DNA from 3 places in the Pararhodospirillum photometricum DSM 122 genome. Region 1 is predicted to be linked to each of the others. Evidence: predicted binding sites of a transcription regulator. Region 1 holds the regulator's gene; each other region holds the start of a gene.
What was found. Region 1 encodes PhoB, which activates phosphate uptake and scavenging genes when phosphate is short. Its sites were predicted from a motif close to TNTCATAAAACTGTCA; they were not measured.
Positions count from the first base shown of each region.

Region 2: RSPPHO_RS11020 (MlaE family ABC transporter permease) is a predicted target of PhoB. The motif match lies at 3,245-3,260, and genes of this name have one in related genera.
Region 3: RSPPHO_RS17565 (PhnD/SsuA/transferrin family substrate-binding protein) is a predicted target of PhoB. The motif match lies at 9,475-9,490, and genes of this name have one in related genera.

Region 1 is NC_017059.1:220,559-229,195, forward strand. Features, by position in the region: gene RSPPHO_RS00885 (CobW family GTP-binding protein) at 1-103, shown strand, start outside; gene RSPPHO_RS00890 (DUF1178 family protein) at 228-785, shown strand; gene RSPPHO_RS00895 (adenine phosphoribosyltransferase) at 1,151-1,666, shown strand; gene phoB (phosphate regulon transcriptional regulator PhoB) at 1,745-2,446, opposite strand; gene phoU (phosphate signaling complex protein PhoU) at 2,464-3,171, opposite strand; gene pstB (phosphate ABC transporter ATP-binding protein PstB) at 3,198-4,013, opposite strand; gene pstA (phosphate ABC transporter permease PstA) at 4,019-5,299, opposite strand; gene pstC (phosphate ABC transporter permease subunit PstC) at 5,404-6,801, opposite strand; gene RSPPHO_RS00925 (PstS family phosphate ABC transporter substrate-binding protein) at 7,041-8,069, opposite strand; gene RSPPHO_RS00930 (threonine/serine exporter family protein) at 8,315-8,637, opposite strand, start outside.
Region 2 is NC_017059.1:2,449,036-2,460,724, forward strand. Features, by position in the region: gene RSPPHO_RS11010 (cation-translocating P-type ATPase) at 1-2,387, opposite strand, end outside; gene RSPPHO_RS11015 (CsbD family protein) at 3,001-3,171, shown strand; gene RSPPHO_RS11020 (MlaE family ABC transporter permease) at 3,407-4,501, shown strand; gene RSPPHO_RS11025 (ABC transporter ATP-binding protein) at 4,506-5,339, shown strand; gene RSPPHO_RS11030 (MlaD family protein) at 5,329-6,240, shown strand; gene RSPPHO_RS17890 (PqiC family protein) at 6,237-6,836, shown strand; gene RSPPHO_RS11040 (polyketide synthase) at 7,096-8,514, shown strand; partial or broken gene gpmI (2,3-bisphosphoglycerate-independent phosphoglycerate mutase) at 8,481-9,407, shown strand; gene RSPPHO_RS11050 (murein hydrolase activator EnvC family protein) at 9,397-10,743, shown strand; gene RSPPHO_RS11055 (S41 family peptidase) at 10,740-11,689, shown strand, end outside.
Region 3 is NC_017059.1:1,071,823-1,083,511, reverse strand. Features, by position in the region: partial or broken gene RSPPHO_RS22140 (flagellar motor protein MotB) at 1-794, shown strand, start outside; gene RSPPHO_RS04705 (arginyltransferase) at 938-1,678, shown strand; gene RSPPHO_RS04700 (TRAP transporter substrate-binding protein) at 1,917-3,008, shown strand; gene RSPPHO_RS04695 (TRAP transporter small permease subunit) at 3,120-3,662, shown strand; gene RSPPHO_RS04690 (TRAP transporter large permease) at 3,659-5,242, shown strand; gene RSPPHO_RS04685 (hypothetical protein) at 5,309-5,857, opposite strand; gene RSPPHO_RS17570 (DUF4175 family protein) at 5,809-6,519, opposite strand; gene secA (preprotein translocase subunit SecA) at 6,775-9,441, shown strand; gene RSPPHO_RS17565 (PhnD/SsuA/transferrin family substrate-binding protein) at 9,609-11,689, shown strand, end outside.

The sequences.
Region 1 (8,637 bases):
AGAACCAAAGCGCTCGCGTCTGGTCTTCATCACCCGCGACTTGACGCGCGACAGCGTGGCCGGTCTGCTTGCCGCCACCTTCGAAAGCGAAATTCTGAGCTGACGCTTTTCTCCTCAAAAAGGGCAGCGCCCGTGCCGGTTTGGCCCTGGCGCCCCTGAGCAGAACCGTCTACCTTCAATCTTTGGGGGTCGGGAAGTCCCGGCCCCAGCCCACGAGGACAGGGGGCATGATCCGCTATACCCTGGTTTGCACCAATGAGCACGATTTCGAGGTCTGGTTTCGCGACAGCGCAACCTGCGATGCCCAATTGGCGGCCGCCGAGGTCCCTTGCCCGTTTTGTGGCTCCTCCCAGGTCGCCAAGGCACTGATGGCCCCCAGCGTGGTATCAGGCCGGGGCAAGGACGCCCGCCGCGCCGAAACCTTGTCCTTGCTGGGACGCGCCCTCGCGGCGGCAGCGCAAAACGGGGCAGAGGCCACGCCCGCTCCTCCGGCCCCCCTCCCCGCCCCCCCTCCCGCAGCGGTACCAACACCGACACCGGCGGCGACAGCCCCCGTCCTCCCGCCTAGCCCAGTCGCCGAGGCCCTGCGCGAACTCCGCCGCCACGTCGAGGAAACCTGCGAAGATGTCGGCGAGCGGTTCGCCGAAGAAGCCCGCCTCATCCATTACGGCGAAGCCGACGAACGCCCCATCCACGGCAGCGCCACCTTGGAAGACGCCAAGGCCCTCCACGAAGAAGGAATCAACGTCGCCCTCCTCCCCTGGACCCGGCGGGTCGAGAACTAAGACGGGGGTGTTCGCCTCGGGTGATACGGGGCTGCCGCCCCGATCCCCGCCTGGGGCGATGCCCCAGACCCCCTTTTTTCTTCTGTTCATGGCCCTCCCGCCCCCCTCTTTTGAAAAGCGTGCTTTCAAAGAGGGGGGCGGGAGGGCCAATTAATAAGCATAACGCGATAAACGTGGGGGCATTTTCTCTCTTTCGTCGGCGCCGGGCGGCCCCCGGGCTCGGTCAGAGGGGGGTGGGGTCCATGTCGGGGAAGGAAGAGTTTTCTCAAGAGGCGAAGGGACTTTCCGGCTTTCACCCGTTGCCTGGGCCTTGTACCCTCCGCGCCCGAAGGCTTTCCCCTGTTTGACCGACACCGGAGTCAGCGATGAATCTCAAGGATCATATCCGCGAAGTGCCTGATTTTCCCAAGCCGGGAATTCTCTTTTACGATATTTCCACCCTGCTTGCCCATCCCGATGCCTGGCAGGTGGCCATGGGCCGTATCGCCAAGGCCGTCGCGCCCCGCGCGCCCGACGTGCTGGCCGGTATCGAGTCCCGGGGTTTCCTGGTCGCGGCGCCCTTGGCCCTCAAGCTCGGTCTGGGCTTCGTCATGGTGCGTAAAAAGGGCAAGCTGCCCGGCAAGACCGTGCGTCACGAGTATGCCCTGGAATACGGTACCGATACGGTCGAAATCCAGGAAGGAGCGATCGAGCCCGGCCAGCGCGTGGTGATCTTGGATGACCTGCTGGCCACGGGGGGGACCCTCAACGCCGCCGCCGACCTGTTGACCAAGGTCGGCGCCAACGTGGTGGGCGCCGCCTGCTTGATCGAACTGACCTTCCTGAAGGGCCGTGAGCGCACGGCGATCCCGGTGGACAGCCTGATCGCCTACGACTCTTAACGGCATGAGAGGGCTGGGGAGGCGAACCTCCTCAGCCCTCTCTCCTCTCGGATCCCTTGACGACCAAAAGACGGGGCTTTAACGAGCCGCTGTGGTGTCGGCGTCCAAGGCGTAGCCGGCCGCGCGCACCGTGCGGATCAAGTCACCATCGCTCTCGCCATTCAGCGCCTTGCGCAAGCGGCGAATATGAACATCGACGGTGCGGGGCTCGACATAGATATCGGGGCCCCAGACGGCGTTCAGGAGTTCCTCGCGCGAAAATACCGCTCCGGCGTTTTGCATCAAAAACTGCAACAGCCGAAATTCAGTCGGCCCCAGGTGAATGGACCGACCGCCTCGGGTGACGCGGTGTGCGCCCAAGTCCATGACCAGATCCGCGTAGATCAGGCTCCCCTTGCTGTTGGTGGGCTGCGAGCGGCGTAACAAGGCCTTCACCCGTGCCAGCAGCTCGGGCATCGAGAACGGCTTGGACATATAGTCATCGGCCCCTGTATTGAGGCCACGAATCCGGTCTGCCTCCTCGCCACGCGCCGTCAGCATCAACACCGGCAGATCGCGGGTCCGAGGCTTGCGGCGCAATTGGCGGCACACCTCAATGCCCGACATCACCGGCAGCATCCAGTCGAGGATCATCATGTCCGGCTGATCCTCGGCGACCATGGTCAAGGCTTCCTCGCCATCCATGGCCTCGACGACGCGATACCCCTCCTTTTCCAGATTGTAGCGCAAGAGGGTCACCAGGGAGGCCTCGTCCTCGACGATCATCACTTGTGGTTTCATGCTCAACTCACGATACCCTAGAGGCGGTCCCCCGTGTCTCCGATCCCTCCCCCCTTGGGGCGGGCCGCGCGCAAGGGAGTGCCGGACACGAGAAAATGGATGTTTTCGGCGACATTGGTGGTGTGGTCGCCAATGCGCTCGATGTTCTTGGCCACAAAAAGAAGGTGTGAGCAGGCTGAGATGTTGCGGGCGTCTTCCATCATACAGCTTACCAGCTCACGGAACAGGGCCGTGTATAGATGGTCCACCTCCTCGTCCCGGGACCAGGCTTCAACGGCTTTATGCAGGTCCTGGGTTCCGTAGGCATCCAAGGTGTCGTTGAGAATGTCGCGCACCAGCCGGGACATGCCGGGGATCGAAGCCACGGGGCGGGCCGGCGGGAGCTGGTTAAGCACCAGAACCCGCTTGCCCACATTCGAGGCATAGTCGCCAATGCGCTCCAGATCCCCCGAGATCTTGAGCGCCCCAATGATGGCCCGCAGATCCGCCGCCATGGGCTGGCGCAAGGCCAGTAAGCGCACGGCATGGTCGTTGATTTCCTGCTCCAGGGCATCAATGCGGGCATCGGCGGCGACCACTTGGCCGGCCAAGTCGCTGTCGCGCCGCACCAGGGCCTGAACGGCGTTGGCCAATTGGGCCTCCGCCAGTCCGCCCATGCGCAGAACGGCCTTCACCAGAGTCTTCAGATCCTCATCAAAGGATCGCACGGTGTGCTCGGCGTTCATTTTTGTCTCCCCGGAGCGGGTAGGACTTAACCGAAGCGGCCGGTAATATAGCCCTGTGTCAGATTATGCTGCGGGTTGGTGAAAATCACCTCTGTATCCCCGCATTCAATCAGGCGCCCGAGATGGAAAAAGGCGGTGCGCTGCGACACCCGCGCCGCCTGCTGCATCGAGTGGGTCACGATGACGATGGTGTAATTGGAGCGCAGTTCGTCGATCAGTTCCTCGACTTTGGCCGTGGCGATGGGGTCGAGGGCCGAGCACGGTTCGTCCATCAAGATCACCTCGGGCGACACGGCAATGGCCCGGGCAATGCACAAGCGTTGTTGCTGGCCACCCGACAGGCCGGTGCCCGGTGATTCCAGGCGGTCCTTCACCTCTTCCCACAGGCCGGCGCGTTCTAGCGACGACTGAACGATTTCGTCCATCTCTGCCTTGGTGCGGGCAATCCCGTGGATGCGCGGGCCATAGGACACGTTTTCGTAGATCGACTTAGGGAAGGGGTTGGGCTTTTGGAACACCATGCCCACCCGGGCCCGCAGTTCCACCACGTCCACCTTCTTGTCGTAGACATCCTCCTGATCGAGGCGGATATCGCCGGAAACCCGACAGATATCAATGGTGTCGTTCATTCTGTTCAAGCAGCGCAAGAAGGTGGACTTGCCACAGCCGGACGGGCCGATGAACGAGGTCACCTCACGCGCCGCGATGTCAAGGCTCACGCTCTTGATGGCGTGCTTTTCGCCATAATACACGTTGGCGTCGGTGACCGAGACCTTGACGTCGCGATCGCTGATGCGGGGCTGGCCAGCGGTACCGGTGAAGACTTCTTTCTGGTCGGTCATGGGGCTTACCACTTCTTTTCAAACTTCTTGCGCAGGATCACCGCGCCGGCATTCATCAGGATCAAGAAGCCCAGCAGCACGATGATCGCCGCCGAGGTTCGTTCAACAAAGGCGCGCTCGGGGCTGTCGGCCCACAGGAAGATCTGCACGGGCAACACGGTGGACGGGGTCAGTGGACTCGTCGGCACATCGGCCACGAACGCCACCATGCCAATCATCAGCAACGGCGCCGTTTCGCCCAAGGCGTGGGCCATACCGATGATCGTGCCCGTCAGCATGCCCGGCATGGCCAGCGGCAGCACGTGGTGAATGATCATTTGCATCTTCGAGGCGCCCACGCCCAGGGCCGCCTCGCGGATCGACGGCGGCACCGACTTGAGGGCGGCGCGGCTGGCAATGATGATGATGGGCAAGGTCATCAAGGTGAGCACCAGACCGCCCACCAGAGGCGCCGAGCGTGGAAGCCCGAACATATTAATGTAAACGGCCAGACCCAACAGACCGAATACAATCGACGGCACGGCCGCGAGGTTGTTGATATTCACCTCGATCAGGTCGGTGAACCAGTTGCGTGGCGCGTATTCTTCCAGGTAGACGGCCGCCGCCACCCCAATGGGAAACGACAGGGTCAGGGTGACCACCAGGGTGTAGAACGACCCCACCAGGGCGCCCCAGATGCCGGCCAACTCGGGCTGGCGGCTGTCGGCGGCGCTGAACAAAGTGGAGTTGAACGCAGAATGGATCAGGCCCCGGCTCTTGAGCCGCTCGAACCATGCGATCTGGTTATCGCTGACCCGGCGGTTGCTCTCCTGAACATCGGTCTTGATCCGGCCCTTGGCCAGCATGTCGATGTCGGCTGACACCGGAATGCGCATGGTGATGCGATCGCCAATCAGGGTCGGGGAGTCGAGGACCATTTCACGCACCCGGTAGGTCGCCCCTTCCGAGATCATGGCCATCAATTCACGCTTTTCCTGACGGCCGGTGACATCGGGGAACAGGTCGCCCATCGCCTGCGTGATCAGCTTGCGATAGTTGGCGTTGGAAATCGCCTGGAAGTCCCGGGTCCCCTGCGGATCAATGTCTTGGGGATAGAGGGTGACCTCCAGTTCCATTTCCGTGGTCCAGAAGGCACTGAAGCCTTCCGAAAAAATGGTCACGAACAAGGTCATCAGCATGACCAGGGCCATCAGGATGGCGCCCAGGCCGCAGGCGCGAAAACGTCTTTCCTGGGCATAGCGCCGGGCCAGTCCTGCCCGGACGATTTCGGTGGTGTTTTGGGCCATCGGTCTTCCTCGTGGTGGCGCTGGACTCGCGTGATCCAGGCGCCCGCAAAGCGTTCGCGGCAACAGCTTGACCTCCTGTGCGCCGGAGGCCGGGGCGGACGGGATCAGTCGTACTGTTCGCGGTACTTGCGCACGACGTGCAAGGCCACAACATTGAGGATCAGGGTGATGAAGAACAGCACGAGGCCTAGGGCAAAGGCCGCCAGGGTCTTGGGACTGTCAAACTCCTGGTCGCCCACCAGCAAGGTCACGATCTGCACCGTCACGGTGGTCACGGCCTCGAAGGGATTGGCGGTCAGGTTGGCGGCTAGGCCAGCGGCCATCACCACAATCATGGTCTCGCCAATGGCCCGCGACGCGGCCAGCAGCACGCCGCCCACAATGCCGGGCAGGGCGGCCGGGATCACCACCCGGCGGATCGTTTCGCTCTTGGTGGCGCCGAGGCCGAGCGACCCCTCGCGCATCGCCTGGGGCACGGCGGAAATCACGTCGTCGGACAGCGACGAGACAAAAGGAATGATCATGATGCCCATGACCACACCGGCGGCCAGGGCGCTTTCGGACGACACCGACAGACCCACGCTCTCACCAAACGAGCGGATGGCCGGCGCCATGGTCAGGGCAGCAAAAAAGCCGTAGACCACGGTGGGGATGCCCGCCAGAATTTCCAGGGCCGGCTTGGCCCAGGCCCGGAACTTGGGCGCGGCGTATTCCGACATGTAAATGGCCGAGAACAGGCCCACCGGTACCGCGACCAGGAGCGAAATGGCGCCAATCACCGCCGTGCCGACAAACAAGGGCACCGCGCCAAACGCCCCCGACGAGCCCACCTGATCGGCGCGCATCGCCATCTGCGGGCTCCACTCAAGGCCGAACAGGAAGTCGGTGACCGGAACCTTGAGGAAAAAGCGGTAGCTCTCGAACACCAGGGACAACACGATGCCGATGGTGGTCAGGATGGCCACCGTCGAGCAGGTGATCATGAAGACCCGCACCACCTTTTCCACCGCGTTGCGCGCGCGCAGCGACGGCGTGATGGCTCGCAGCCCCCAGGCGGCCCCGGCCAGGGCCAACGACACCACTAAAACAGCCATGGACCAATAAGCGATGGTCTCCAGGCTCGCGCGATAGTGGCCGGCCTCGACCACGGCGGGATCACTTGACGAGGAGATGTTGCCGGCGGCCACGTTGGCAATATCGTTCATCAGCAGGCGGACCCGCGCCGGATCCAGGGGCTGGCCCGAGGGATCGTTGACCAACGATGGCGGCAGGGTCGAAAGCACCAGCTCATGAACGACAAGGGGTTCAATCACCAGCCAAAGCACGATCAGGGCCAGGGCGGGCAGGCCGCACCAAAGGGCCACGTACAGGCCATGGTATCCCGGGAGCGAATGCAGCACCACGGGATGGGGTCCCGCCTTGCGCAGTGCCAGCCGGGATCCAAAAACATGGGACATGGTCGCAAGCGCGGCCACGGTCAGGATCAGCAGCAGGGTGTTCATCGCGTCTCACGCCGTCCGAACGGAGAAGGAAAGGGCAACCATGTCACCAAAAACCGCCGCGCGCGGGGCGGCTCGGGGCGGGGGGATGGTTATTGTCTGGCCGCTATTGACCAGAAACAACACCCACCCACAACAGATTTTACACGCCGTTCCCGGAAAAACGCGCCTAACCCGGGGATAAGGACAACACCCTGTTTCCCGGCTTTTTTCCGGGAAACAGGGCCGGTGTTGTCAGAGTTTTAGAGGGCCAGCGGGGCGAGCGCCTGGGCCTTCTTGGCGGTCTCGACGCGCTCGGCGTCGGGCAGCGGGATCAGGCCCTTGTCAGCCAAGTAGCCCTCGGGGCCCCAGGCGGTGTCGCTGGTGAAGGCGCTCACGAATTCCTGAATGCCGGGGATGGTGCCGACGTGGGCCTTCTTCACGTAGAAGTACAGCGAACGCGACACGCCATACTTGCCAGAAGAGATGTTTTCGAAGGTCGGATCAACCGCATCCACCCGCGAGCCCTGGATCTTGTCGGCGTTCTGCTCCAGGAAGGAGTACCCGAAGATGCCCAGAGCCTTGGTGTTGCTCTCCAGCTTCTGAACGATCAGGTTGTCGTTTTCGCCGGCCTCAATGTAGCGGCCGTCTTCGCGCACCGAGGCGAACACCTTCTTGAAGGCGGCTTCGTCGGTCTTCTTCAACTCCTTGCACTCCGGCAAGGTCTCGCAGCCCGCTTCCATCACCAGCTCAACGAAGGCGTCGCGGGTGCCCGAGGTCGGCGGCGGTCCCAGAACCTCGATTTCCACCGCCGGAAGCTTCGGATCGATCTCGCTCCACTTGGTGTAGGGGTTGGCCGTCCACTTGCCGTCCACCGGAACTTCCTTGGCCAACGCCAGGAACAGGGTTTTCTTGTTCACGTCAAAGAGCGGCGCCGTCTTGGCGTTGGCCAGCACGATACCGTCGAAGCCGATCTTGACTTCGGTGATCTCGGTCACACCGTTTTTGGCGCAGGTCTCGACCTCGGAGGTCTTGATGCGTCGCGAGGCATTGGTGATGTCCGGGTGCTCCACGCCCACGCCGGCGCAAAACAGCTTCAGCCCGCCGCCGGTGCCCGTGGATTCAATGACCGGGGTCTTGAAGTTCGTGGTCTTGCCGAAGTTTTCGGCCACCGTCGTCGAGAACGGAAACACCGTGGACGAGCCGACAATGCGGATCTGATCGCGGGCCTCGGCGGCGCCAGCCATGGTGATGGCCGCAACGGCCGCCAGAGCGAGGGTCTTCCTGATCACTTTTGCCTCCAATTGGCCTTTGCCAAATGACCCAGGGGTCACATGACCTTGGGGGGATGCCCGCAAGGGGCTGTGTCCAGCGGGTCTTGGTCCGCCGGGGTGAGGCGGACTGTAGTCAGGATCGGCAACACGTTTGTGACAGGCAGATGAATGTTCTGTGACAACCCGATCTGGGAAGAGGCGCACCGGTGATGTCTAACCCTTTGGATCTCTTCAGTTTCGAGTCGTTCTGAAAGACACCGGGCTCATAAATCAAGGCGGCGGCGAAAGAGTTGTAAGGGAAGTGACACGCCGATGCCGATGGCTCCAAACGTGAACAGCACCCGCACACAGGCTTGGCCGACCTCGGCGACAATCTCGGGGGAGGGGGGCAAGGTGGTCAGGGCGAACAAGCCCAAGATGGCTTGGGCCGCAATGCCGCCGGGCACCAAGGGGATGCAGCCGGCGACGGCCAGGGCGCTTCGCACCATGCCGGTTTGGGCGTGCAGGGCTTGCACCGTGGCGCCCACGGCGAGTGCGGCGGCAAAGGAGGCGGCCTCCAGGGGCCAGCCTTGAAGCAAGCCGAGCG
Region 2 (11,689 bases), 1.6 Mb from region 1:
GGGCGCCGCAACGCGGATACGATCGATGCACTCGACGACCGGTTGACAAGAATCAAGACGAGAATGCACAGGACCAGCGAGAAAAAGGCGAGGGTCCGTCCCTCGGCTTCCGGCATTCCGCTGCGCAGGCCCATCACAAACAGCCCGGCCACCACGGCAAAGGCCAGAGCACCCTGGAAGATGCTCCACCAGATCATTGCCGCTGGAAACAAAGCTTCTGTGGGCGGTCGAGGGGGGCGGTTCATAACGTCGTTTTCCTCGGTTTCGGCCTCGAAGACCAAAGAACAAACCGGATCGATCACCATTTCCAGAAACGCGATGTGCATCGGGGTGAACACGATGGGCAGGCCAAACACCAGAGGAAGCAGGGCCATTCCGGCAATCGGAACGTGAACGGCAAAAATAAATCCTGTTGCTTTTCGAATATTATCGTAAATTCTCCGGCCTAGTCGGATTGATTTTACAATAGACCCAAAGTCATCATCCAAAAGAACAATCGAGGAAGCCTCGCGCGCCACATCGGTGCCGCGTCCGCCCATGGCAATCCCGATATGCGCCGCTTTGAGAGACGGCGCGTCATTCACTCCATCCCCGGTCATGGCGACAATCTCGCCGTCGGCTTTCAGCGCCAGCACCAAGCGGAGTTTTTGTTCGGGCATGATGCGTGCGAACACGCTGGCGGTGCGCACCCGAACGGCGAGAGCCTCCTCGGTCATCCCGGCAATGTCGTCGCCGGTCAGGCCGTCGTCGGCCTTGATGCCCGCTTGGCGGGCGATTTCCCGGGCGGTCGCGAGGGAATCTCCGGTGATCATCACAACCCGAATGCCCGCCGAGCGGCAGTCCTGGAGGGCCTTCGGCACACTGGGGCGTAGCGGATCGGCCAGTCCGACCAATCCCAGAAACTGGAAGGTCAGGTCTTGGGGCGAGTCCGGCCAGGGAGGGCCGGCGATGGTCGCGCGAGCCACCCCCAAAACCCGCCGCCCGCCCAGAGCCAGGGCGGCGGCAGCCTCGGCCAAAGCGGCGCGAGCGGTCGGATCCAGGCGGCACAAGAGGGCCATGGCCTCCGGGGCTCCCTTGGACGCGATCCGGGCCGGAACCGAGGGATCGGCACCTTGCCAAACATGGGTCACCGCCAGAAGCGAAGGGCGCAGACCGTATTGCCGGACCAGCACCTCGCCGGCGCCAGGAGGGAGGCCGGTCGGAGGGAGGAGTTCCCGGGCCAGATCGTGAAAGGCCCTGTCCATCGGATCGACAGGAATCGGGGCGCTGGCCAGGCAGCCGACCGTGACCAACTCCCAAAACGCTTCGGGTATCGGCTGGGCCGGGGCGTGTTCAAGAGAGGAGGGCACGGCGAAGGGGCGCAACGTGGCGTCTCCTCGGCGCATCTCGACGATCGACATGTGGTTTTGGGTCAAGGTTCCCGTCTTGTCCGTGCACAGCACAGTGGCCGAGCCCAGGGTTTCGATCGCGGCGGCCCGGCGGGTCAGAACGCGGGCCTGGGAGATCCGCCATGCCCCCATGGCCATGAACACCGTGAGCACCACGGGAAACTCTTCGGGAAGCATCGACATGCCAATGGCGATCCCCGCGAGAACCGCGTCGAGCCAACTTCCTCGCAACAGGCCATACAAAACAACCACCAGGAGGCTCACCGCACCACCGCCCAGGGCAAACAGCAAGACCAACCGGCGGGTCTGGCGACGCAGCCGGGGCGGTTCCCTGGCCACGGTATTGAGGGATTGGCCAATCTTGCCGATTTCGCTCCGGGGGCCGATGGCGCTGACCACCGCGATGCCTGTTCCGCGCACCACCAGGGACCCTGAAAACACCCCCGGCGTATCATCTCCCCCGGGGCGCAGGGCGTCACAGGCTTCACCGTCGATCCGCGCTCGTTTGCGCACGGGCATGGACTCGCCCGTCAGCAGGGATTCGTCGGCTTGGAGATCGTCACTGACCACCAGCACCGCATCGGCGGGCACGCGGTCTCCCTCCGCCAGGACCACGGAGTCACCGCGCACCACCTCTCGCCCGGCAACACGAAGACGCTTCCCCCCCCGGATTACCAGGGCTCGGGGACTTGTCAAATCCCGTAGCGCCTCCAAGACCCGCTCGGTGCGGGCTTCCTGGACGACGGTAATAAGAACGGACACGCTGGCGAAGGTCAGCAAGATCACAGCGTCGCGCGTGTTTCCCAGGGCTAGGTAGACGGCGCCTCCTCCCAGCAACAGGGCCAACATCGGTTCTTGGAGGACCTCTCCCCAGATTCGCAGCAAAGGGCGACGGCCAGGTCTGGGAAGCACGTTGTCCCCCTCTTCCCTGTGCCGCCTGTCGGCCTCCGACGTTTCAAGCCCCTGTCGAATGGCGCGATCGTCCTGGCCGCTGGGCATGTCCTGCTCCTTTGTTGGCAGAGGCTCCCCGGCTCAAGGCCTTGGGGAACGGGGCATTGCGGTTGGGCGATGAAGGGGGCGCTGAGAGGCAAGAAGGGAATCAAGAAAGGCCGGAGCCTCCCCAGCCCCCTCGTTGGGCGTCGAGGTCCCCGCCACCGGCGTTCCAAGAAACGAGGGGGGGAGCCGCTGTGAGGGGCCGCAGGATTTCATGAAAATAATCCAGGCCGGGGCTGCGGGGAGAGGGTCGGAAATTACGCACAGGGAGGAGAAAAATATGGGTTCCGGCCAGGGGGAGGGGTCTTTAGTAAAAAAACATAAATGAGATCATGGTTTAAGAGATGCGAGTGGTCTTGTGGAGTAGGTCTCTATGGTTTTGAAATCTTTGTGGGGATGTTCTGATGTGCGTATTTTCCGAGACTGCCGGCGCGACAGGATTTGATCGTATCTTCGTCAAAGGAAAGAGCGTCTCAAGGGCTTGAGAGGGCGCGGGGGGCTCTCCTCCCGGACCACAAGGGCCAGCCAGGACGGTTCTTTCGCGACGACGTCGGATCCCCCGTGGGATCGATGGTCCCCGCGCCCAACCGGCGCTCCCCTAAAATAAAGGCATGACACCATGGACAAGGATCGCATCGTCGGATCCGCCAAGCAGATCAAGGGCTCGATCGAGGAGGCCTTGGGCAAGGTCTTGGGCGACGCCAAGTTGGAAGAGGACGGTCGCGCCGATCAGGCCGAGGGAAAGGCCCAGAACATCGCCGGCGGGCTCAAGGATTCCGATAAGGAATGAGGCCCGTCGGCGCGGGAAGGCGGGGGAGGCCTCCTCCCCGGCCCCTCCTTTGCCCCGTCCTCTTCTGGGTTCGTGACGCTCTTATAAAAGGCTGACCGGTGGGCACCCGCCTGGGGGCTGGCGTGCGATAAGGAACCCGACAGTGACTCCTGTTGTTGTTGCCCCAGATCTCTCCTCCCCCGTTTCGGTACCCATTCCTCCCAGGGGGCCCGGGGCGGGGGGACGAGGGTGGACGGTGGAGATCGACAGCAAGCGCACTGTCTTGACGGTATCGGGCGACTGGATCGGCGGCGACAGGGGCGTGGACATCGGCGCGGTGGCCCGGATTCTCGCCGAAAAGCCCTCTGTTTTGGTGTTTCAGGCCGAGGCGTTGGGGCGCTGGGACAGTGGTTTGCTGGCTTTTCTGGGGCTTTTGCGCGACGGCGCCCTCGCGCAGGGCTTGAGGGTGGAGGATAGCGGATTGCCCGGGCCGGCGCGCCGTTTGCTCGCCCTCACCGTCGTATCGGGAGAGCTCGGTCCAAGCGCGGGTGTGCCCCCATCGTTTTTAGCACGCGTTGGAGGGGCGGGACTGGGCGTTGCAACCGAGGCGCTGGCCGGCATCGGCTTGGTGGGCCGGGTGGCCCTTCAGAGCGGTGCGGCGCTGCGCGGTCCTTCCGTTGTGCGGGCAACCGACGTACTCGACGCCATGCGCCAAGCGGGAGGCGCCGCCTTGCCGCTGGTTGCGGCGGTCAACGCCTTGGTTGGCGGCATTTTGGCGTTTGTCGGAGCGGTTCAGTTGCGCGGCTTCGGGGCCGATGTGTATGTGGCGGGAATGGTCGGGATTGCCGTGGTGCGCGAAATGGCGGCGTTGATGACGGCCATCCTTCTGGCCGGACGCACCGGCGGCGCCTTTGCCGCCACGTTGGCGACCATGCAGGGCAACGAGGAAATCGACGCTCTGACCGCCGTGGGCATTCCGGTGGTGGACTTTCTTGTGGTGCCGCGGGTCCTCGCCCTCACCGTGATGATGCCGCTGTTATACCTGTATGGATGCGCCACGGGCATTTTGGGAGGGTTTTTCGTTGCGGTGGCAACCCTGAATGTGTCAGCGATCGCCTATCTGCAAGAAACCCGCCTCGCGGTCTCGGGTCTTCAGTTTGCCCTTGGTCTGAGCAAAAGCCTGAGCTTTGGGKCCCTGATTGCTCTGGCTGGCTGTCATGTTGGCTTGCACGCCGGGCGCAGCGCCAGCGACGTCGGCCGCGCCGCCACCACCGCCGTTGTTGCGGGCATCGTTGGTGTGATCGCGCTGGATGCCGTTTTTGCCCTTTGTGCCAATGCGATAGGGATCTAGCGTCATGATGTCCTCGTTCGTCGCGCCCACCGTGCCCGCCGCCGCTAAAATTACGGTGAGGGACCTCGCGATCGGCTTCGGGGCCACGGTCATTCAGCACGATGTGTCGTTCGAGGTCCCGACCGGGGCCATTTTTGCGATCATGGGGGGAAGTGGCTGCGGCAAAAGCACCCTCTTGAAGGCGATGATCGGGCTATTGCGCCCTCAGGCCGGCACCATCCATGTGGGCGACGAAGATTATTGGGCCGCCGATGCTCCGCGCCGCGCCGTTTTGGGGCGTCGCTTTGGCGTTTTGTTCCAAAGTGGCGCCCTTTGGAGCTCGATGACCGTGGCCCAGAACGTTGCCTTGCCTCTCAGTTTACTGACCTCGCTGGATCCGGCCTCGATCAACGCCCTGGTTCACGTCAAACTCTCCTTGGTTGGGTTGGCCGGCGCCGCCGATGTTCTGCCCGCGGCCCTGAGTGGCGGCATGCGCAAGCGGGCTGGTCTGGCCCGCGCCCTGGCCCTTGATCCCGAGGTTTTGTTTTTCGACGAACCCTCGGCCGGACTGGATCCGATCACCGCGCGGCGTTTGGACGATCTGATTTTGGAGGTGCGCGACGGGTTCGGCACAACCATTGTGCTGGTCAGCCATGAGTTGCCCAGTCTGTTCGGCATTTGCGACAACGGCGTGTTTTTGGATGCCGACACCAAGACGGTCCTAGCTCACGGAGCGCCGACGCTCTTGCGCGATACCTGCGCGCATCCAACGGTCCATGCCTTCATGACCCGATCCCGACCGTCTGGCGCCCCTGGGGGGCCAGGGGCGGGACCGGGGGAGTCCCGCCGTGGCGTCTAACCCCACCGTTGTTGGTGTTTTTATCCTGGGCGCCCTGGGCCTGGGGGCCGGCGCCTTGGTGCTGTTCGGCGGCACAACCTGGTTCACCCCGGTGGTCCACGCGGTGGTTCATTTCCAGGGCTCGGTGGCCAACCTGGGGGTTGGGGCGCCGGTTACGTTTCGCGGGGTTCAGGTGGGCACGGTCACCGCCATCAGCATTACCTTGAATACCGACACCCTGGTCGCACGCATCCCGGTGTTTCTTGATCTCGATCCCTCGTTGATCGTCCTGGATCGCAAGGGGAGCGCGCCCGACGAGGCCCGGTTCGACGAACTGCTCAAGGCAGGGTTGCATGCCCAGCTTAATATGCAAAGCCTGATCACGGGACGGCTGCGTATCGATCTCGACATCAAGCCCGGGGTCACGGGAACCGTGCTGGGCGAGGCGCAGGACCGCCCGGAAATTCCCTCGATCCCTTCCACGCTTCAGACCATCGAAAGTGCCATCACCGACCTGCCCTTGAAGGAAATGGTGGAAAACACCCGCCAGACCCTGATCGCTCTCCAGCGCATCGCCGAGATCTTGCCTCGTGAGATCGGCCCCCTGGCCGACAGCATCAAGCAAACCTCCGATGCGGCCCGGGTTACTCTCGCCGCCATCGACCATCTGGCGGTCACCAGCGAGCATCAGCTCGCGGGGGTTGGTGATCATCTCGGACGTGTTCTGGAGACCTCAGAGCGCACGCTCACCCAGGCTGGTGCCCTGGTGGGATCGATCAACGCCATGACCAACGCCGAGTCGTCGATGCGGGCCGGGTTAGAGGCCACGGTCCGCGATCTGGCCGCCAGCGCGAGTGCCCTGCGCGGCTTTGCTCATACGCTGGAACGCGATCCCAGCGCGTTGATCGGGGGGCGGCCATGAGGCGGGGGAGGGGACGGGCCTTGGTGCTGGCGCTGGCGCTGGCCAGTCTTTGTGGATGCACGCGCCAGCCCGCCCCGCGTCTTTTTATTCTCGCTCCGGCGACCCTCGGCCCCGCCAGCGTGATTTCGGCGCAAAACGGAGCGCCGCTCGTCTCTTTGATGCCTGTGAGGGTGCCCGATTACCTGGATTCCACCGATATTCTGCGCCGTACCGGTCCCAACGAACTGACCCCGAGCCCTGACGGTCGATGGGGTGAACGCTTGTCCTCGGGTCTGACCGACGCCCTGGCCTCGGCCCTGTTGCCCCACCTGCCGGGGCAGGTTCTGACCACCCAGCCCGCCCCCCAGGCCGCCCGGCGCTTGAGCCTTGTGATCGAAACGCTGGAGATCGGGCGCGACAGTTGCTGGGTGATCGCGCAGTGGGAAGATCGTCGCTTGGGGTCACGCGAGACGACCCGGCGGGGACGCGGCGTGTTCGTCGAGTCCACCGGAGCCCAGAGTGATGATTCCGCCGTGGCCGCCGCCTTGGGTCTGATCATCGAACGCCTCGCCCGGTCGATGGTCGAGACTGAAAGCCCGGACATCCGCGATCCATAACGTGTCCCCTGGGGGCAGTGGGTTAACAGAGGCAGCCCAGAAACTTCGGGCACGGTGTTCAGCGATCGTCCAGCGGCGGGTTCCCCTCCCTTGGGGGCGAGAGGTCCGCCAAGCGGTTTCACACGACCGAAGGGCCCCCCTTCTTGGATCCCCTTGATTCCCCAAGAGAGCTTGAGGAGTGCGAAAAGAAGGGTTGCCTTCCTGTCAAGCGGGGATCACCCTCGTGGAAGGAGAAAAAAACAAATAGGCGCCGCAAAAGATGTCTCGTGTTGCCATCATTGGGGCTCAAGGCAGGTTCCCAGGCGGAGCGCCGGAGCCGGAGGCCTTTTTCCAACAGTTGATGGCCGGGGCGTGTTGGGCGGGGCCGGTGCCCCCGGAGCGCTGGTCGGCGGCGCGCTTTCAGGCGACCGAGAAGGCGGCCGGCAAGATGGTGGTCGAGGGCGGCTCTTTCCTGGATCCCGACGTCCAGGGGTTCGATCCAGACGTGTTCGGGCTGGCCCCCGAGGAAACCGCCTGTCTTGACCCGCAGCAGCGCCTTCTCCTGGAGGTGGCCTGGGAGGCGCTGGAACGTGCCGCCCTGGATCCCGCCGCCCTGGCTGGTCGGCCGGTCGGGGTTTATGTCGGGGGGTTCACCACCGATCACTTGCTCAATCAGTTCGCTGCCCCGGCCCGGGGGGGGCTGGGGCGGTTTTCGGCCGTGGGCTCGACCCTGACCATGCTGGCCAACCGGCTGTCCCATGTGTTTGACCTGCGCGGCCCCAGCCTGACCGTCGATACCGCCTGTGCCTCTAGCTTGAGCGCCCTGGCCCTGGCGGTGCGTGACCTGGAGGCCGGGGCGTGTTCCCTGGCGCTGGTCGGTGGGGCCTCGGTGATGCTGCGCCCCGAGTATCCTCTGGCGATGGCCGCTGCCGGTCTGCTGGCCCGCGACGGTCGCTGCAAGCCGTTTTCCGTTCGCGCCGATGGCTATGGCCGGGGGGAGGGCGCGGCGGTGCTGGTGCTCAAGCCGGTGGCCCAGGCAAGCGCCGACGGGGATCGGGTGTGGGCGGTGATCGAAGGGGTGGGGCAGGGCCACGGCGGGCGCACGGCGGGGATTGCCTTGCCGCACGGAGCGGCGCAGCAAGAGGTCATGGCCCGGGTTCTGGCCGCCACCGGCCTGGATCCCAGCGACATCGGCTATGTCGAGGCCCATGGGACCGGCACCGAGCGCGGTGATGCGGTCGAGGCGGCGGCGATTGGCGCCGTCTATGGCCGAGGGCGCGCTTCTGCCCTGCCCATAGGGTCCGTGAAAGCCAACATTGGGCATCTGGAGGCGGCGGCGGGGGTGGCCGGGGTGATCAAGGCCCTGGGGATCCTTCAGGCCCGGTGCCTGCCGCCTCACCGGCTGGAAGGGGCGCCCAGCCCGGCCATTCCCTTTGCCGCCCTGGGCCTGCGGCTGGCCCGGGCCGGGGAGCCCCTGGGGGCGAGCCGGGTGGCGGTCAATGCCTTTGGTTATGGCGGGAGTCTGGTCCATGTGATCTTGGGGCCGGGGCCGCCGGACAGCGGCACGGCGCTCGGCGCGGCTCCCTTGGGAGAGGTTCTGGCGGGGGAGGTCCTGGTGCCGCTGGGGGCGCCTTCCGCGCCAGCCTTGGCCGAGGGGTGCGAGCGGCTGGCGAGGGCGAGCACGCCGCCGATCCGGTAGCGGCCATCACCGGGTTTTATGCCACGCACGACAAGGGCGATGAGTTCGTGCTGCCCACGGTGATTGCCGACTACGCCGGCATGAAGGACGGCGACGGGGTGCTGTTTGCCAACTTCCGCGCCGACCGGGCCCGCGAGTTGACCCGGGCCTTGCTGGAGCCGGGCTTTGACGCCTTTCCCCGGCAGAGCCCGGCCTTGGTGCGGGGTCTGGCCCTGACCGAGTACTCCCGCGAGCACAACGCCTTCATGGACGTGATGTTTCCGCCCGAGGCGCTGACCAACATCCTGGGCGAGGTTCTCTCGCGGGCCGGGCTGACCCAGTTGCGTCTGGCCGAGACCGAGAAATATGCCCACGTCACGTTTTTCTTTAACGGCGGCGAGGAGCGGGCCTTCCCGGGCGAGGAACGGATCTTGGTGCCCAGCCCCCGGGTGGCGACCTATGATCTCCAGCCCGAGATGTCGGCGCCCGAGGTGACGACCCAACTGGTGACGGCCATCGAGAGCGGACGCTTCGACGTGATCATCGTCAACTACGCCAACGGCGACATGGTGGGGCACACCGGCATCTTGGAGGCAGCCATGCGCGCGGTGAGCACGGTGGACGCCGGGCTGGGGCGGGTGGTCGAGGCGGTGAAGGCGGCCGGCGGCACCATGCTGGTCACCGCCGACCACGGCAACGCCGAGATGATGCGCGACCCAGTGACCGGCGAGCCCCACACCGCTCACACGGTCGGCAAGGTGGACCTGCTGCTGGTCAACGGTCCGGCCGGGGCCACTTTGGCCGAGGGCCGGCTGGCCGACATTGCCCCCACCCTGCTGGCTCTTCTGGGTCTGCCTCAGCCGGCCGAGATGACGGGCCGGTCCTTGTTGGGAGGACATCCTGTTGGGGGGTGAGCGCGCCTTTTCCCGGCCTGGATCCTGGTGGCGGACCCCGGCCTTGCTGGCCGGCCTTGCGCTGGCGGGAGCGGCCGGGAATGGCGCGCGGGCGGCGGAGCCGTCGCCCACCGATTTGCAGGCGGTCGAGCAGGAGCTGAAACGCGAGGAAGCGGAGCGTGCCCGGCTCGACCGCGAGGCCCAGGCCACCGAGCGCGAGGCCAAGGCTCTGGCCGAGCGTATGGTGGCGGCGGCGCGGCGCATTCAGGACCAGGAGGAAACCCTCTCGGCCCTGGAAAGCCGGCTGGCCGCCCTGGGCCGCGAGGAAAAAGCCCTGAGCACCGCCTTGTCGCGCCGCGACGATCAGGTCGTGCGGGTGCTCACGGCGGTGCAGCGTCTCGCATGGCGGCCAACCGAGGCTCTCCTGGTGCAACCGGCCCCCCCGGCCGACACGGTGCGGGTCGCGATCATGCTGCGCCAGGCGATCCCCCGAATCCGGGACAACGCCCGCACCCTGGCCGGAGAGTTGGTGGCGCTGCACAACATCGATACGGCCATTCGCGCCCAGCGGGCCCAGATCCGCGCCACGGGCGACGCCTTGCGGGCCGAGCATGCCGCCCTCCTGACGTTGAGCGAAACCAAGCGGACCCTGGCCCAAGACCTGCGAGCCAAGGGGCAGGCCGCCGAGGAGCGCATGGGGAGACTGGCACGGGATGCCCAGGACCTGCGCGACCTGCTGGCCCGTCTGGAAGCCGAGAAAAAAGCCCGCGAGGAAGAAGCGCGCCTGCAACGAAAGCGCGAAGAAGAGGAGCGTCAGCGCCGTGAGCGCGAGGAGGCCGAGCGCCGGGCCCTGATAGCCCAGCACCAGAAGCCGCCCTCACCGATCGTGGCGGCTCCCCGCCTGGAGCCCGCCCCCACCATCGAGGAAGTGCCCGATACCGGGTTCGAGCGGGCCCGGGGCCGCATGCCCTTTCCGGCGCGGGGGCGTTTGGTGGGCGCCTACGGGGAGCGCACCGAGCTTGGTGGCATTGCCAAGGGCCTTCGGATCGCCACGCGCTCCGGCGCGCAGGTGGTGGCCCCCTATGAGGGCGTCGTCGCCTTCGCCGGGCCTTTTAAGGGCTATGGCAATCTCTTGATCATCGATCACGGCGGAGGATATCATACGCTGCTGGCGGGGCTTGGCCGGATCGACGGAGTGGTGGGGCAACGCCTGACCGCAGGCGAGCCGGTTGGGGTCATGCCGGCCGCGGACGGCAGCGGGGACACGCCGGCCCTGTATGTGGAGATGCGCCGCAAGGGTCAGCCGATCAATCCTCTCCCCTGGCTTACGGCAAGCAAAGGTAACGCAAGCGGATGACCTTTAAGAAATGGATCATGGCCGGGACCATCGCCGGCTCGGCGTTCACGGCGGGTTTCATGTCCGGGGGGAGCTGGGCCGAAGCGCGTGGCGGACGCACTTATGAACTCCTCGACTTGTTCGCTGACGTCTTTGAACGAGTCAAGCGCGACTACGTCGAGGAAGTGGCCGACGAGCCACTGATCGAGGCGGCCCTTAACGGCATGCTGACCTCCCTTGATCCTCACTCGGGCTACCTCAACGCGCAATCCTTCGAGGACATGCAGGTCCAGACCAAGGGCGAGTTCGGCGGCCTTGGGATTGAAGTGACCATGGAAGAGGGGCTCGTCAAGGTCGTCTCGCCGATCGACGAAACCCCGGCCGCCCGGGCCGGCCTCCAGCCCGGCGATCTGATCACCCATCTCGACGGCACCAGCGTCATGGGCATGGCCCTGCCCGAGGCCGTGGAGAAGATGCGCGGCCGCGTGGGCACCGACATCCGCCTGTCGATCCGTCGCGGCAACCAGAAGCCCTTCGATGTCACCCTGACCCGCGCTGTCGTCACCATCAAGTCGGTGCGCTCCCGCCTGGAGGGGGATATCGGCTATATCCGCATCACCACGTTCAGCGAAAAGACCGACGACGGCCTGATCGACGCCATGAAGAGCCTGAAGAAGGAAGCCAAGGGCTCCCTCAAGGGCTATGTCCTTGACCTGCGCAACAACCCGGGCGGCTTGCTCGAACAGGCGATCGCGGTGGCGGACACCTTCCTCGATGCTGGCGAGATCGTCTCGACCCGCTCGCGCGACCCCAAGGACACCCAGCGCTTCAATGCCCGCTCCGGCGATCTGGCCGATGGCCTGCCCATGATCGTGCTGATCAACGGCGGCTCGGCCTCGGCGAGCGAAATCGTCGCCGGCGCCCTCCAGGATCATCATCGCGCCCGAGTGCTGGGCACCCAGTCCTT
Region 3 (11,689 bases), 850 kb from region 1:
GCCGACACCCCGCGCCGCGGCGAACCCGACGCCGATGCCGGCGAAGGCGCTGGCGCCGATGGCGGCATGGGCGCGGACGGGACCCAACCCGGCACCGGCACCGGCAAGCCCCAGGGCGGCCAGGGCCAGAAAGGGCAGCAAGGACAGCAAGGCGACCAAGGCAAGGAGCAGCGCGGCCGCCAAGCGATGCCGCCGCCGAAAAGCGCCAGGATCAGGAATTCCAAAAGGCCGCCGCCGACCTCAAACAAGCCATCCAGGCTGTGCCCGCCTTGAAGGCCCTGGCTGATAGCCTGTTGGTGGACAATACCCCCGAAGGCCTGCGCATTCAGATTGTCGATCAAGACGGCGTGTCCATGTTCCCGAGCGGCTCCAGCCGCCTGTTGCCCCATACCCGCGAGTTGATGGGCTTGGTGTCCAAGTCCATTGCTGACCTCCCCAATCAGGTGGCCATCGCCGGGCACACCGATGCCACCCCCTATGCTGATCCCTCCGGCTATGGTAACTGGGAACTCTCAGCCGACCGAGCCTTGGCCAGCCGCCGCGCCTTGCTGGCAACTGGCTTGGGAGAAAGCAGAATCAACCGAGTCGAAGGCAAGGCGGACACCGAACCGCTGCTGCCGGAAGACAAGGCCAATGCCCGGAACCGTCGCATCACCATCACATTGTTGCGCGACCGGGAGCTGTACAAGGACAACGGCCCGGGGGCTGCCCCCTCAGGAGCCGGCGCGCCGAGCGGAGCGCCGCAGACCCGCCCGCCTAGCATTCTGACCGTGCCGAAGTCGAATCAGCTTTAGGCGTGTCGCTCCGAGGGGGAAACCCGGGCGCGGGGGAGGAGACGGGCCCTCCCCGAATCGTTCCCGATTTTGGCAAAACGGGAACAGAACACCCCCGTCTCCAGGCGAGGGGGACGCCGGTTTGGGAAAAGGCACAAAAGACCATGGACCAGGGACCCATCCATCGTCCCCATTTTTTCTTTACGACGGCGCCCATGCCGTGCCCCTATCTCCCGGGCCGGATGGAGCGCAAGGTTGTCACCGACCTGACCGGATCGGAGGCCGAACCGCTGCACGAATCCTTGTCGCGGGCGGGCTTCCGGCGCAGCCACACCATCGCCTACGCCCCGGTCTGTGCGGGCTGTGAGGCCTGTGTTCCTGTGCGCATCCGTTCGCATGACTTCGTACAGCGGCGAACTTTGCGCAAGGTTTGGGCGGCCAACGCCGACCTGAGCGGGCGTCTCATCCCGGCCCGGGCCAACGTCGAGCAGTTCCACCTGTTCTCCCAGTACCAGCACGCGCGCCACGGCGACAGCGACATGGCCCTGATGGGCTTTTTTGATTACCGCTCGATGATCGAGGATAGCCCGATCCGCACGGCCCTCGCCGAGTTCCGCGATCCGGCGGGGGTCCTCAAGGCGGCCTGTCTCATCGACCATCTCTCGGATGGGCTGTCGGCGGTTTATTCGTTTTTCGATACCACCTTGCCGCCTCAGCGCTCCTTGGGGACGTGGATTGTCCTTTGGCTGATCGAGGAAACCCTGCGCCAGGGCCTGGATTATGTGTATCTGGGCTACTGGATCGCCAACAGTCCGAAGATGGCCTACAAGGAACGCTTTCAACCCCTGGAAGCGTTCAGCCGACAGGGCTGGGTGCCGTTCGAGGACCTGGAGACCGCTGGGTGATGGAAGGCAAGGCTGGGGAGGCGGGGCCTCCCCAGACCCCTCGATTCCTGAGGCCTCCTTTACGGGAAGAGCCCGTATGAGCGTGGGGTCTGGGGAGGCCCCGCCTCCCCAGCCTTGCTTTTTTTCTAACGGTCGCGGGATTGCCTCTTGGGGCCAGCCCCCCCATACTCGCCAGCCGCGCTGGGCCTTCCCTTGAAGGGAAGCGACGCGCGAAAAAGCGAAAGGGAGACATCCGCCCATGAAACGCCGCGACTTTCTGAGTGGCGCAGCGGCGGCCGGCGCCGTCGCCGCCGCCAGCAGCTTCCCCCGGCCGGCCCTGGCCCAGGGGACCCGGGAACTGAAAATGGTCACCGCGTGGCCCAAGAACTTCCCTGGTCTGGGCACCGCCGCCGAACGACTGGGCCAGCGCATCGCGCGCATGACCGGAGGCCGGTTCACGGTCAAGGTCTTCGCGGCGGGCGAACTGGTCCCAGCCTTCGAGGCCTTCGACGCCGTGTCCAGCGGCACCGCCGAGATGTACCACGGCTCGGAATACTATTGGCAAGGCAAATCGAAAGCCTTCAACTTTTTCTCGAACGTGCCTTTTGGCCTGACCGGTCCCGAGATCAACGCATGGCTGTACCATGGCGGTGGACAGGCTCTGTGGGACGAACTGGCGGCGGGCTTTAAGGTCAAGGGCTTTGCCGCCAGCAACACCGGCGTTCAGATGGGCGGCTGGTACAATCGAGAAATCAACACGCTGGAAGACTTCAAGGGCCTGAAGATCCGCATGCCCGGTCTGGGCGGCGAGGTGATGCGGCGTCTGGGCGCGGCGGTGGTCAACCTGCCGGGCGGCGAGATCTTCCCGGCCCTGCAATCCGGGGCCATCGACGCCACCGAGTGGGTCGGCCCATGGAACGACTTGGCCTTCGGGTTCTACAAAGTGGCCAAGTACTACTACTCGCCGGGCTTCCACGAACCGGGCGCCACGATCTCGGCCGGTTTCAACCTCGATTTCTGGAACTCGTTGTCGGCCGAAGACAAGGCCATCATGGAAGCGGCTTGTGGCGCGGAAAACGACTACGGCTTGGCCGAGTTCAACGCCCGCAACGCCGACGCCCTGCGCACCTTGGTCAATGATCACAAGGTCCAGCACCGCCTGTTCCCCGACGAGGCGATCCGCCAGATTGGCAAGCTGTCGGGCGATGTGGTGCGCGAGGTCGCAGCCGCTGATCCCATGACCACCAAGGTGTACGAGAGCTTCCTGGCGTTCCGCAAGAAGATGGTGGAGTGGGGCCGGTTGGCTGATCAGGCTTACTTTAACGCTCGGGCCTTGCCGTTCGAGTACTAAAAGGCCAGAGGAAAGGAAGGCTGGGGAGGCAAGCCTCCCCAGACCCCTCCGTTCCTGAAAGGCGCTCTTTTTTCCTGTTTTTTTCTTCTCTTGTCACACCGGGAGGCTTCGGTGGGTGCTTTATATCGCCTCTCCTGTGCCCTTGACGCCCTCAATTTGGCCGTCGGGCGCCTTGTCACCGGACTGGCGCTAGTGATGGTGCTGGTCCAGTTCCTTGTCGTGGTCTTGCGCTATGTGTACGGTCTGGGCTTCATTTGGCTCCAGGAATCGGTTTTGTACATGCACGCCGTGATTTTCATGGTCGGGGCGGGCTATACCTTGCTGATGGACGGCCACGTGCGCGTCGATATCTTTTACCGCGAGGCCAGTCGGCGGCGCAAAGCGCTGATTGACCTTCTGGGCACGGTCTTCTTCCTCTTCCCGTTTTGTATTTTGGTCCTCTATGTCTCGTGGCCTTATGTGGCCAATGCGTGGGCGGTCCACGAGGGATCCAAGGAGACCAGCGGCATCCCGGGGATTTATTTGCTGAAAACCAGCATCTTGATTTTTGCCGGCTTGTTGATCGTGCAAGGTGTCTCGAAAGGAGCGCGTGCGCTGCTGACTCTCCTGGGCCTTGATACCGCCTTCGGCCCCCGGCGGGAGCACCACGCATGAGCCTTTTTGCCAAGGAACTGTACGCCCTCGCGATGTTTGCCGCGACCTGTGGCTTCCTCATCGCCGGGTTCCCGGTGGCCTTCACTCTGGCCGGTGTGGCCTTGCTGTTTGGCTTGGCGGGCGCGGGTATCGGCGCCTTTGACACGGCCTTCCTCATGGCCATGCCCCAGCGCATTTTCGGCACCATGACCAACGACGTGCTCATTGCCGCACCGTTGTTCGTGTTCATGGGCGTGATGCTCGAACGCTCCAAGGTGGCCGAGGACCTGTTAGAGAGCATGGGCCGCCTGTTCGGGTCGCTGCGCGGCGGGTTGGGCCTCTCGGTGTGCGTGGTCGGCGCCTTGCTGGCGGCATCCACGGGCATCGTGGGCGCCACCGTGGTGACCATGGGCTTGCTGTCCCTGCCCACCATGCTGCGCCGCGGCTATGACCCGGCCCTGACCTGCGGCACCATCTGCGCCGCTGGCACCTTGGGCCAGATCATCCCGCCCTCCATCGTTTTGGTGCTGCTGGGCGACCAGATTTCCAACGCCTATGGCGACGCCCAGCGCGCGCTGGGCAACTGGTCCCCCGATCCGGTCAGCGTGGGCGACCTGTTCGCCGGCGCCTTGATCCCCGGCCTCGCGCTGGTCGGGTTGTACATGCTCTATGTGATCGTGATCGCTTGGTTGCGGCCTTCGTGCGCCCCGGCCATGCCGAGCGAGGGCGAGAAGGTGGCGCTGGGCCAAACCCTGCTGCGCCTTGCCAAGGCTCTACTGGCGCCGGTTTTGCTCATTGTCGCCGTGCTGGGCTCCATTCTGGCGGGCGTTGCCACCCCCACCGAAGCGGCGGCCCTGGGCGCGGTCGGCGCCTTGCTGCTGGGCGGCCTGCGCAGCGACGCGAACGCCTCGCCCTTGCCCATTCACGCCGCTGGCCTGGGCTTGGTGCTGGTTTTGGTCATGGTGCAGATGTTCGACCTGCGCATCAACCGCACGGTGATTGGCTTTGCGGATGGCTTGGGCCTTGTCCTGGCGACTCTCGGCCTGCTGGCGGTGGTCTGGGGTCTTGTTGTGTCCTTGCGCCGGTTGTCGGCGTCGGGCGTGCTGTGGGAGGTGTCGCGGTCCACGGCCCAGATTTCGTCGATGGTGTTTGTCATCGTCATTGGCGCGGGCCTGTTCTCCCTGGTCTTCCGGGGACTGGGCGGCGAGGCCATGGTGCATCAGTTCCTGAGCGACCTGCCGGGCGGCGTTGTCGGCGCCATGCTGGTGGTCATGCTGGTGATGTTCATCATGGGCTTCTTCCTCGACTTCATCGAGATCATCTTCGTGGTCGTGCCCATTGTCGGGCCGGTGCTGTTGAAGATGGGCCTCGATCCGGTCTGGCTGGGCGTGATGATGGCCATGAACCTTCAGACCTCCTTCCTGACGCCCCCGTTCGGCTTTGCCCTGTTCTACCTGCGCGGCGTGGCACCGCCCGAGATCAGTACCATGCACATCTATCGCGGCGTGGTGCCGTTCATTTTGATCCAGATTCTCGCCTTGGGCTTGCTGGCCCTCTTCCCTCAGGGCGCCACGTGGTTGCCCAAAGTAGTGTTCGGGTAAACGAAGCCCTGGAAAGGAGGGGTTTGGGGAGGCCACGCCTCCCCAGCCTTTCTTGTTTTACTGCCGCTACAGCGCAACCGGCGCGCAGTACTGCCCTGCCTGCTTCAGGCTCTGGCACAAGGCCTGCGGCGAACTGACCGGCCCGGCCTCCAGCCGCATGAACACGCCCTTGGCCCCCAAATCGGTCTGAACGACCCGCGGCGACAAGCCCTGAAGGGTGGGAAAGCGCCGGGTCAAGTCCTTCCAGGCCTCCCGCGCCGCCGCTTCCGACTTATACGACGCCAGATGAACCCCGTTGGCGGCACGTTCCCCCGCCGTCGCCGGTCGCGCCGCGGTGGCCGGCTTGGGCACAGCGGCCCGTAGGCTGCGTTGGATCGCGGCAGTCTCGGCCCCAAGATCGGCCGGAGAAACCAGTCCGGCGGCGCGCATGGCCCGTACCCGATCCTCGGCAACCTGTCCCTCCGCCGGTAAGGTCGGCGGCGGCATCAGGCGGGCCCGCTCGCGAGGCTGGGCCGGCAGCAAGGCATCCAAGATTGCCAGACGCTCGGCCGCGAACTGCTCTTGCGTCAACGCTCCATCGGCCAGGGCGGCCCGCAGGGTTCGCAGACGGTCCACCACCTCGTCCGGGGTCGGCGCTGGCAGCCCCAGGCCGGCCCCGTCAGCCAGACCCGGGCGATGGGCCGGCCCTCGCCGTTGCCCAGGCGCGGGGACAAGAAAGCCAGCAGGCGGGAGCCCGGATCCCCGGCTCCCAGAACCGCCCCCACCACCAGCAGCAGCACCGGAATAAAGCGCAGCGCCCGCGGGTCCCGGGCAGCGACCACGGGATCGGGCGGCCGCGGGCGCAACCGGGCGGCGGCGGCGCGGGCTCGGCGGCGGTGGCGGGCCCACAGGGCCCGGGTCAGGGGATCGGCGTCTCCAAGGGCAAGACGGTCGGTGGCGGCGGTCAGCACCCGCTCCGTGGCGCCGGCCTCGAGGCGTCGGCGCGCCTCGTGCGGGCTGGGCCAGCGAAAGCGCCGCAACCCGGCTCCTGTCGTGGCGAGGATCAAGGCGACGCCGATCATCAAGACCAGGGCATGGCCCCAGGCCGGCATCCAGGCGGGCAGGCCCGCCAGGGCCAGGGCCAGCAGCCCCCCCAGGACCGAGGCCAGCGGCCAGAAGGCGGCGCACAGGCGTTCCCAGACCAAAAACAGGCGACTGAGCAACAGCCAGCGCCTCGTCCCCTCCCAAAAGGAGCGGGGGCCGGAGGGGCGGCGCGGGGGCGGGCGGGGGGAGGACAAGCGGGGCTCCCTGCGAAACGGCGTCTCGGCTGAAGATGGGGACAACACCTCGCCGGGAAAAGCAAAAAATGCAAGGTGCTGCTCGTGAAGCGTCTTGTTTTGGGCAGGGTCGGGGTTTGTCTCGCCAGCGCGCCGCCGCCGCCCTGCGTTGACAGGACGAAGGACGGCGCTTATCTGTTCCATCCCGGTTCCCGGTGTCGTCGGGAGCCGTGGGCTCGTCCGCCCGCCACCTTTCCCGCAACCTCGAGGATTTCCATGTTCGGCGCCATTGCCCGGCGGCTTTTCGGAACCGCGAATGACCGGACCATCAAGGGTCTGACCAAGACCGTCGCGGCCATCTCGGCTCTGGAGCCAGAGGTGGAGAGACTGAGCGACGAGGAATTGCGTGCGCGCACCGGCTGGTTCAAGGACCGCCTTGCCGATGGCGAGTCTTTGGAGGCCCTGTTGCCCGAAGCCTTCGCCACCGTGCGCGAGGCCGCCAAGCGGACCTTGGGTCAACGCCATTTCGATGTGCAGTTGATGGGCGGGATCGTGCTGCATCAAGGCCGCATTGCCGAGATGCGCACCGGCGAAGGCAAAACCCTGGTCGCGACCTTGCCTGTGTACCTGAATGCCTTGACCGGCCGGGGCGTGCACGTGGTGACGGTCAACGACTATCTGGCCAAGCGCGACGCCGAGTGGATGGGCCAAGTCTACCGCTTCTTGGGGCTCAGTGTCGGGGTCATTGTCAATGAGATGGACGATGCCCAGCGCCAGGCGGCCTATGCCTGCGACGTGACCTACGGCACCAACAACGAGTTGGGCTTCGACTACCTGCGCGACAACATGAAGCACCGCCTGGAGGATATGGTCCAGCGGCCCTTCTCTTATGCCATCGTGGACGAGGTGGATTCCATCTTGATCGACGAGGCGCGCACCCCCTTGATCATTTCGGGACAAGCCGAGGACAGCTCGGCTCTTTACCGCGCCGTCGATAAACTGATCCCCCACTTGGTGCCCGACGACTACGAGGTGGACGAAAAGGCCCGCGCCGTTACGTTTACCGACGAAGGCTCCGAGCATATCGAGACCTTGCTGCAAGAAACCGGCTTGCTGGTCGAGGGCAGCCTCTACGATGCCCGCAACGTCACGGCCTTGCACCACGCCACCCAGGCCTTGCGCGCCCACAAGCTCTTTGACCGCGATGTGCACTACATGGTGCGAAGCGGCAAGGTCATCATCATTGATGAGTTCACCGGCCGCGCCATGGAGGGCCGGCGCTTCTCCGATGGCTTGCACCAAGCCCTGGAAGCCAAGGAAAACGTCGATATTCGCCCCGAGAACCAGACCCTGGCCTCGATCACCTTCCAGAATTACTTTCGCATGTATCCCCGTCTGGCCGGCATGACCGGCACGGCCATGACCGAGGCCCCCGAGTTCCAGGAGATTTATGGCCTGAGCGTGGTGGATATTCCCACCAACCGTCCGGTCAAGCGCAAGGACCACGACGACGAGGTCTATCGCACGGCCAAGGAAAAGTACGACGCCATCGTGACCTTGATCGACGAGTGCCACAAGCGCGGTCAGCCGGTTCTGGTGGGGACCACGTCCATCGAAAAGTCCGAGATGCTGGCCGAGTTGTTGCGCAAGCACACCACCATCAAGCCCCAGGTGCTTAACGCCCGCTACCACGAACAAGAAGCCTTCATCGTGGCCCAAGCCGGCGTGCCGGGCGCCGTGACCATCGCCACCAACATGGCCGGCCGTGGCACCGACATCCAGCTCGGCGGCAATCTGGACATGCGGGTCCAGCGCGAAATCCCGGCCGACCTGCCCGAAGAGGAGCGCAACGCGCGCATCGCTGCCCTGCGCGTTGATATCGAAGCCAAAAAGACCCAGGCCCTGAACGCGGGCGGTCTCTATGTCATCGGCACCGAGCGCCACGAAAGCCGCCGCATCGACAACCAGTTGCGCGGCCGCTCGGGCCGTCAGGGCGACCCGGGCGCTACCAGCTTCTTCCTGTCGCTGGAAGACGACCTGATGCGTATTTTCGGCACCGACCGCATGGACGGCATGCTGCGCAAGCTGGGCTTGAAGGATGGCGAGGCCATCGTCCACCCCTGGGTCAACAAAGCCCTGGAAAAAGCCCAGCAAAAAGTCGAAGCGCGCAACTTCGAGATCCGCAAGAACCTGCTCAAGTTCGACGACGTCATGAACGACCAGCGCAAGGTCGTCTACGAACAGCGCCGCGATCTGATGATCGTCGAGGACGTGAGCGAGACCGTGTCCGCCATGCGCCACGAAGTCATCGAGGACATGGTGCTGGCCGCCATGCCCCACAAAGCCATGCCCGAGCAGTGGGATGTCGAGGGGCTGGCCGAAAAGGTCGAGCGGATCTTGGGCTTGTCGGTGCCGCTGGCCGACTGGGCCCACGAGGAAGGCATCGCCACCGACGAGGTGTGCGCCCGTCTGGTCGAGGCCGCCGACGCCCACATGGCCGAGCGCGTCGCCCTCTATGGCGCGTCGGTCATTCGTATGGTCGAAAAGAGCCTGCTGCTGCAAATCCTGGATGGCGTGTGGAAGGAACATCTGCTGCACCTGGAGCACCTGCGCCAAGGCATTTCCTTGCGCGCCTACGGCCAGCGCGACCCGCTCAACGAATACAAGTCGGAAGCCTTCTCGCTGTTCCAGGCTATGCTGTCCGAACTGCGCGAGCGGGTCACGGCGGTGTTGTGCAACGTTCAGCTCAACTTCGAGCCGCCGCCCCAGGCCCAGACCGAGCCCCCGATCCCGACCTCGGCGACCGGCCCCGTCGCCATGAGCGTGACCGGTCACCCCATCGATCCCCAGCGCCCCGAAACCTGGGGGCCGGTCTCGCGCAACGAGCCTTGCCCTTGCGGTTCGGGCAAAAAGTACAAGCACTGCCACGGCGCGCTGGCTTAAGCGGCAGCCCCATTTGCCAAAAGTCTCAAGGAGTGTCATCTTGAAGACACACGAGGGAGGGAGTGGCCCGCTCTCTCCCCCGTCCCGGGGTCCCCGGGGGGACTGGCGAGGGCGGTCGAAACCGGACGCCGGGTCCCCAAGCACTGGACGGGGACAGGAGCGATGCCGTGAACAAGATCCTGGTCGTGCTCTTTGTGTTTTTGACCGGCCTTGGCGCCGTTCAGGCCGACGAGCCGTTGCGGGTGGGGCTGCTGGCCTGTCGTGATGTGGCCAGAACGCGGGCTCAGTGGCAGCCCTTGGCCCAGTATCTGCAAGAGGCCCTGGGGGGCTCCGTCGTGGTGGAGGCCTATGGCACCCCGGAGATGAACGCGGCGGTGAGCGCCGTGGCCCTTGACGTGGTGATCACCAATCCATCCCATTACAGCGTTTTGAAAGCCCGCTCTGCCGTGTCGGCCCCCGTGGCCACCAAGGTGGTCCGCGAGGGGGAAAAGGCCCTGAGTTCGTTTGGCGGGGTTATCTTGGGGCGCGCCGACGACCCCCAGATCACGACCTTGTCCGATCTCGTCGGCAAGCGGGTGGCTACGCCGTCCGTGGAGTCCTTGGGGAGCTTCCAGGTGCAAGCCTTCGAACTGCTGGCCGCCGGGGTACCCATCCCCCAGGGCGAGCAGATCCTGGTCACCGGCATGCCCCATGACAGGGCCGTGGAGGCTCTGCTTGAGGGGCGCGTCGATGTCGCCTTTGTGCACACCAGCGAGATGGAAGCCATGGTGGCCAAAGGGACGCTCGACCCGGCCTCAGTGCGGGTGTTGCATCGCCAGGAGGAGCCGTTTTTTCCGCACGCGACCTCGACCCGGCTGTATCCCGAGTGGCCCGTGGCGGTGCGGCCCGGTTTGGAGGCCGACCGGGCCCGGCGGTTGACGGTGGCCTTGTTGACCCTTGGGGAGCACACAGAGCTGGCGCACGCTCTGGGGATCGAGGGGTTTACCATTCCCGCCGACTATGGCCCGGTGGAGGAGGTTTTGCACCGGATGCGTGCGCCGCCTTTCGATGCGCCGCCGTTTTTTTCCCTGGCCGATCTTTGGGGGCGCTATCGAAGCGCTGTTGTCGCTGTTTTGGTGTTTTGCCTGCTGCTGGGGGCGGCGGTTGGGATTTTGGAGTGGCAAAACAAAAGGGTTCGTCAAGGGAGATTGCGCTTTTCCAAGCTGTTCGAGGCGTCTCCTCAACCCATGCTGATCTTAGTCGAGGATCGCTTTACCGAGTGCAATGCCGCCGCCTTGCATGTCCTGGGGTGCCGTAGCAAAAGCGAGATAGTCGGGCGGGGGCCTCTCGACATTTCCCCCGAGATCCAGCCCGACGGCCGCCCCTCGCGGCAGATCCACGAGGAGATCAGGCAAGCGGCGCTTGGCGGCCAGTCCCCGTGCTTTGAGTGGGTCCACGCTCGTGCCGATGGCTCGCCGATGATCACCTACGTGTGTATCAACCGCATTGATCTGGACTTGCGGCCCGCGCTGGTTTGCGTCTGGCACGACATCACCCGCAGCAAGGCCCTGGAGGCCGAGTTGCAACGCTCCAACACCGAGTTGGAGCATTTCGCCCACGTGGCCTCCCATGACTTGCGCCAACCCTTGCGCATGGTCAGCAGCTACCTGGACTTGATCAATCGCCGGCTGGGACCCGACGCCACCGGTGAGATGCGGGATTTCATCGACTTTGCCCTCGGCGGGGCCCGGCGTATGGACCAACTGATCGTCGCCTTGCTCGACTACTCGCGGGTCGGCAGCCTCACCACGCCCCGGGAATCCATTGATCTGGCGACCGTCGTTCGCGAGGCCCTGGAGAACCTGCGCGTTGCCACGCGCGAGAGCGAGGCTCGCATTGATCTGGGGACCCCCTTGCCCACCGTGTTAGGCAATCGTATCGACTTGGTTCGTTTGTTCCAAAACCTGATTGGCAACGCCATCACCTATCGGCAAAAGACCCTCTCTCCGGTCATTTCTGTGAGCGGGTGGAACAGCGGCAAAGAGGTGGTGATCGAAGTCACCGACAATGGCATCGGCATCGCGTCGGAGGATCAAGACCGGGTGTTCGCCCTGTTCCAACGGGCCCGAACCGACGAACCGCGCGAGGGGACCGGGTTGGGCTTGGCGGTGTGCAAGAAGATCATGACCCGTCATGGCGGCAGGATCACGGTACGGTCCCAGCCCGGTCGCGGGAGTACCTTTGTCTTGAGCTTTCCGAAGGGGGCGGG